Linked DNA regions of Metabacillus sp. KUDC1714. The protein of the gene in region 1 binds, or shares a complex with, the protein of each later gene. Links are inferred from orthologs where the notes say so. Each region holds a gene or a part of one and is shown on either strand. Other genes may lie near its edges.

What was found.
Region 2: the proteins of clpC (region 1) and mecA are in contact, whole or in part, in a solved structure (PDB 3PXG), measured with the Bacillus subtilis proteins. The link is inferred for Metabacillus sp. KUDC1714 from one-to-one orthologs.

What each region holds. Positions count from the first base shown.
Region 1 is NZ_CP055263.1:2,067,521-2,070,982, forward strand. Bases 32-3,155 are described here. They hold clpC (ATP-dependent protease ATP-binding subunit ClpC), read left to right. Parts: upstream 32-431; coding sequence 432-2,879; downstream 2,880-3,155. Other genes in these bases: HUW50_RS09760 (protein-arginine kinase McsB), read left to right, coding at 32-435; radA (DNA repair protein RadA), read left to right, coding at 3,144-3,155. Outside these bases: more of HUW50_RS09760, read left to right, coding at 1-31; more of radA, read left to right, coding at 3,156-3,462. UniProt on the Bacillus subtilis protein: Competence gene repressor; required for cell growth at high temperature. Negative regulator of comK expression. May interact with MecA to negatively regulate comK.
Region 2 is NZ_CP055263.1:2,860,173-2,863,354, reverse strand. The notes cover bases 40-2,883. They hold mecA (adaptor protein MecA), read right to left. Parts: upstream 1,876-2,883; coding sequence 1,204-1,875; downstream 40-1,203. Other genes in these bases: HUW50_RS13640 (TerC family protein), read left to right, coding at 2,223-2,883; cls (cardiolipin synthase), read right to left, coding at 40-992. Outside these bases: more of cls, read right to left, coding at 1-39; more of HUW50_RS13640, read left to right, coding at 2,884-2,897. UniProt on the Bacillus subtilis protein: Enables the recognition and targeting of unfolded and aggregated proteins to the ClpC protease or to other proteins involved in proteolysis. Acts negatively in the development of competence by binding ComK and recruiting it to the ClpCP protease.

The DNA.
Region 1 (3,462 bases):
TTTCAGATTTCAAATCAAATAACATTAGGTAAGTCTGAGAAAGATATTGTTGAAGATCTTATTAGTGTGGTTCAACAATTAATTACCCAAGAAAGAGCTACTCGTGAAGCTCTTTACAACTCATCCCAAAACCAGCTAGAAGACAGAGTGTATAGATCATTCGGAACTTTGACTTATAGCCGAATAATTGAATCGAATGAGACAGCAAAATGTTTGTCTGATGTTAGATTGGGAATTGATTTAGGAATTATTAAAGATATATCTCGTAATATTCTCAATGAACTTATGATTTTAACTCAACCTGGATTTTTACAACAATATTTTGGTGGACCATTACGTCCAAATGAAAGAGATGTTCGCCGAGCTGCTTTAATAAGAGAGCGGCTAAACTTAGAAATGGAACGTAATAAATGGATGGAGGATGATGAATCATGATGTTTGGAAGATTTACAGAGCGCGCACAAAAGGTACTTGCTTTAGCACAAGAAGAAGCAGTTCGTTTAGGACATAACAATATAGGTACAGAACATATTTTACTGGGGCTAGTTAGTGAAGGTGAAGGGATTGCAGCTAAGGCTTTACTTGCATTAGGACTAGGCCCAGAAAAGATCCAAAAAGAGGTAGAAGGTTTAATTGGAAGAGGTCAAGATGCTTCTCAAACAATCCACTACACACCTAGAGCTAAAAAAGTAATTGAACTATCAATGGATGAAGCAAGAAAGTTAGGTCATTCTTATGTAGGAACAGAACATATTTTGTTAGGACTTATACGTGAAGGTGAGGGTGTTGCGGCAAGAGTCCTTAACAATCTAGGTGTAAGCTTGAATAAAGCAAGACAACAGGTTCTTCAGCTATTGGGCAGTAATGAAACATCTTCAAATCATCAAGGTGGAGGTATGACCAATGCTAATACACCTACACTTGATAGTCTTGCAAGAGACTTAACTTCGATTGCGAGAGAAGGAAGTTTAGATCCAGTTATCGGGAGAAGTAAAGAAATTCAACGTGTTATTGAAGTATTAAGTCGCCGTACAAAAAATAACCCAGTCTTAATTGGTGAGCCAGGTGTTGGTAAAACAGCAATAGCAGAGGGGCTAGCTCAACAAATCGTTCAGAATGAGGTTCCTGAAATCTTACGTGATAAGCGCGTAATGACACTTGATATGGGTACTGTAGTTGCTGGTACAAAATACCGTGGTGAATTTGAAGATAGACTTAAAAAAGTGATGGATGAAATCCGCCAAGCTGGTAATATTATTCTATTTATCGATGAGTTACACACATTGATTGGTGCTGGTGGTGCAGAGGGAGCAATCGATGCTTCTAACATTTTGAAACCTTCATTAGCTAGGGGTGAATTACAGTGTATTGGTGCAACTACACTTGATGAGTACCGAAAATACATTGAGAAAGATGCTGCATTAGAACGTAGATTCCAACCAATTCAGGTCGATGAGCCAACAGCTGAAGAAAGTGTTCAAATCTTAAAAGGCTTGCGTGACCGCTATGAAGCGCATCATAGAGTATCGATTACAGATGAAGCAATTGATGCTGCTGTAAAATTATCTGATCGTTATATTTCTGATCGCTTCCTACCAGATAAAGCGATTGATTTAATTGATGAGGCTGGCTCAAAGGTACGATTACGTTCATTCACGACACCACCAAACTTAAAAGAGCTAGAACAAAAGCTTGATGAAATCCGCAAAGAAAAAGATGCTTCTGTACAAAGTCAGGAGTTTGAAAAAGCGGCATCCCTACGTGATACGGAGCAAAGATTACGTGAACAGCTTGAAGAAACGAAGAAAACATGGAAAGAAAAACAAGGTCAAGAGAATACTGAAGTAACAGTCGAAGACATTGCGATGGTAGTCTCCAGTTGGACCGGTGTTCCAGTTTCAAGATTAGCACAAACAGAAACAGATAAGCTGTTAAATATGGAGAGTCTTTTACATTCAAGAGTTATTGGTCAAGAAGAAGCTGTAGTTGCTGTAGCAAAAGCAGTTCGTCGTGCACGAGCTGGGTTAAAGGATCCTAAACGTCCAATTGGATCATTTATTTTCTTAGGACCAACAGGTGTAGGTAAAACTGAGCTTGCTAGGGCATTGGCAGAATCAATTTTCGGTGATGAAGATTCGATGATTCGCATCGATATGTCAGAGTATATGGAGAAGCACTCCACTTCTCGTTTAGTTGGTTCACCTCCTGGCTATGTAGGTTATGAAGAAGGTGGTCAATTAACTGAAAAGGTGAGAAGAAAGCCATACTCTGTTGTGCTTTTAGACGAAATTGAAAAGGCTCATCCTGATGTTTTTAACATCCTTCTGCAGGTATTAGAGGATGGAAGGCTAACAGACTCTAAGGGGCGTACAGTAGACTTTAGAAATACAATTTTAATTATGACATCTAATGTTGGGGCAAGTGAGTTGAAGCGTAATAAATATGTTGGATTTAACATTCAAGATGAAACTCAAAATTACAAGGATATGAAAGGCAAAGTAATGAATGAGTTAAAACGCGCATTCCGACCTGAGTTCATTAACCGTATTGATGAGATTATTGTATTCCACTCATTAGAAAAGAAACATTTAAAAGAAATTGTTTCGCTAATGTCTGACCAATTAACAAAACGATTAAAAGAACAGGACCTATCATTAGAGTTAACAGACTCTGCTATAGAAAAAATTGCAGATGAAGGAATTGATCTTGAATACGGTGCTAGACCGCTCCGTCGTTCTATTCAGAAAAATGTTGAAGATCGTCTTTCTGAAGAATTATTAAGAGGTAATATTAATAAAGGTCATAAGATAATTCTAGATGTAGATAATGGTGAATTTGTTGTAAAAACAACTGAAAAAGAAGAAGTTAAAACTAAATAACAAGACTGTAAGTTGAGGCATACCGCGTAAAGTGTGCCTCACTTTCTTTATATAAATAAAAAGTTAAAATTTTTATATAAAGTTATCATTTATAGCTTCAGTGCTGAGTTCTTACATTCCCATGTACATCCTATTGTGTTGGGACAGACCTAGGCACTTGCACTTTCTAATAATGCTCCTCAAAGTCTCCATTATTTCTTATAATTAAGGATAGGAATCATAATTAGCTTGACTACTTGGTATCTATAAGAGAGGAACACGTATATGGCTAAAACGAAGGTAAAGTTTATTTGTCAAACATGTGGATATGAATCACCTAAATGGATGGGGAAATGTCCGGGTTGTGGTGAATGGAATACAATGACAGAGGAAGTTTTAAAGCCTACTTCACCTCGGAAGGCGGTTTTTGCTCATTCCACCCAAACGGTACAAAAGCCTTCTCCGATTACAAATATAGAAACAACCCAAGAACCAAGGATTTTTACAAATCTAAAAGAATTTAACCGTGTCTTAGGAAGCGGTATTGTTAAGGGCTCCCTTGTATTAATTGGTGGAGATCCTGGGATTGGCAAGTCTACACTTT
Region 2 (3,182 bases), 790 kb from region 1 along the record:
CCTCCAGCTATAAGTTGCACACCTCCAGTATGCTCAGGCTGCTCAATTGTGGTAGTTAAATATGTATGTGATAACAATTTTTCATCGGTCATGTAATACCAATCCTGTAAAAAGATAATTTGTAGTGTTCTTACAGCCTCACCTTTAATTAAAAGATGGGTATCACGCCAATAACCGAAATAGCTGTTTTTCCCCAAATATTCATCACCTACATTTAATCCCCCAACAAACCCAACAGATCCATCGATCACAATAATTTTTCTGTGATTACGAAAGTTGATTTTGTTATTTAAGAAAGGAATCCGGACAGGTAGGAAGGGAACCATTTCTATACCAGCCATACTTAGTTCCTTAATATAATCTTTTGATAACTTCCAGCAACCAACAGCATCATAAAGAAAACGGACCTCTATACCTTCCCGTGCCTTTTCAATTAATACATCCCTTAATTTCCGGCCTACCTCATCATGCCTGATAATATAGTATTCAAGATGGATATGATGTTTTGCCTTTTTTAATTCATTAAAGATATGGTCAAACGTTTCAATTCCGTCGGTTAGGGCTTTTGTTTTTGTCCCAAACGAGATTGGACTATGTCCTAAACGATGGGCTAGTTTAAACAATAATTGCTGATGATCTCCCATATGCTCCATTTTATCTTGATAGGAAGATCGGTTACCCTCAATTTCTAAAAATGCCTTTTCATCTGTTAACGCTTTTTTCTCAAATAAACGTCTCTTTTTAATATTTCTTCCAAAAAGTAAATAGATAAAGAAACCAACTAACGGAAAGCCACCTAAAACAACCAACCATGTAATGGTATGTGACGGATGACGATTTTCAAGAAATATGACAATACATATAGAAATAATTGATAATGTAAAGAGGACACTTACGGTACCAACTACCATATCCCCCCATAGGTTCTTGGTCAGTAAAATAACGGAAGCAATAACTGCGATAAATAATAAAAAACGAAATGTATTCTTCATTGGTTTCACCTTGACTTTTCTTATTCTTACTTCCCTTTTTCAGATGAAACGAAACCTTTAGGTCGTCTTCCGACATCATCCTGTTGTTTTTAATTTTTCTTAAATATTAAATGCGGTTTCACATATTTTATTACTATGTACGTAAATTAATCCATATATATTTTAATCCCAGATCAAAAAAGCCGATTCCAAATGAAATCGGCTTTCCTAGTTATGAAAAATGCTTTTTAATGACGTTCAATGCATAGTCTTTCGCAATGACATTCCCATATTCTTCAAGACGATGTATCGTCACCTTTGATTCTAATCCATACTCGAGTATTATACTCAATGTATTCTCTATTTCTTCATCGATTACCTCATCATCAAACTCGATATATAAAAAATAGTTTTGGTCAAGTGAGTATAAATGATTCGTCATCTCAGCAGATAACCGATATTTAGACAAGGAAATTAGGTTTTCTAAATCATTAAACCTAAAGACAAATTGTAACTGTTGCTCAAAATCTTCCGTTTGATCATCTTTTGAGTCATCAGGTTTATTAAAATGATGTTCCATCAATGTTTCGATATTTTCATCGATCGGTAGTTCTTTTAATTTATCATCTGAGATTGAAAGTTCCAGCTTTTGTCCATCTTTAGATACTTGAGCCTTTGTTACGATGACTTCCAAGCCTTTATCAAGCGCCTGCACTTGAATCCAAAGAGGACCTTCAACCATAAATTCCTCTTCCTCATGAACTTCATCCATCATTTCCCAGAATAGTTCCTCACTGCGATCACGATTATACCAAATTTCATCACGATCAAAACCACGCTCTTCTATATCCATATACGAAATGTAAAACTTTACGGTATTTTCGTTAATACGTTCAATTTCCATTACTCAACCTTCCCTTCTATTTAAGATGTTGAAGGGACAACCCCCCTCTAGGGTAGTTGTACTTTACTTTACTACACTTTACCCAAAATATTCTATATTTAATCGTGGATAAAGAGAAAGTGTTAGAATTCATCCTCATAAGACATGAGGCGATTCAACACCTTTTTAAAACCTTCAATGATGAAAGAATCTTGTACTCCTATTTTATGATAAAACGTTCTTAAAGGAAATAAAAAAACTCTGATTTTACAAAAACAGTTATTTACCTATATGTTTCTTTAATCATATTTTATGATTGATTTCATATACATGTACGAGCAGTCATTAAGCTGAAAGAGGGTTTATAAATGGAACAAGAGTTTCTATTATCACTATTGGTGATCATCGGAATTGATCTAATACTTGGGGCTGATAATGCAGTAGTTATCGCAATGGCATGTCGTAATTTACCCGTTATTCAGCGAAGTAAGGCAATCATATTCGGAACTATGCTAGCAATTATCTTTCGCATCTTTATAACACTAATTGCTGTTTATTTGTTAGAAATACCTTTTTTACAGCTTGTTGGTGGAGTCTTCCTCATGTATATCGCTTATCATTTACTTACTGGCAAAGATGATGATACAAATAACATAAAAAGTCATGGATCACTTTGGAAAGCAATAAAGACAATTGTGATTGCAGATCTATTAATGGGATTTGATAATGTTATTGCAGTTGCAGGTGCAGCACAGGGGCATATGGTTTTAGTTGCTTTAGGATTATTAATCTCAATACCTATTATAATTTGGGGAAGTAAAATCATTCTTACTTTACTTACAAAATACCCAATGCTCATTTATGTTGGTGGAGGACTGCTCGCATATACTGCTGGAAAGATGATTACCCAGGAGCACCAACTTCAATCCATCTATATGTCACATCCCCTACTAGCACAAAGTATACCTTACTTAACAACAGCGTTCATTCTTTTTGCAGGTGTCTTATATCAACAAATAATAAGCTCACAAGTTGACAAGTGAATCTTAAACGCATTATTTGCTCACATAGATGACTATAAGAGTAGCACAAGCGCCTTGCCTTGTGAAGCTCATGAATAGAGGCGTTCTTTGTCTTCAATTCATGAGTGGCTGTAGACCTAAGAGCGTCTAGGCGCTGGAGCTAGACACCAAAACTAAGTACAAAATTTTATACTTTCTTATCTTTTAAAATAAGCAGAGGCAGACTCTAATGAATACCTATAATTAACATGATGTATTGATATAATCATGTTAATTATAGGTGTATATTTAGAATCTGCCTCTTAT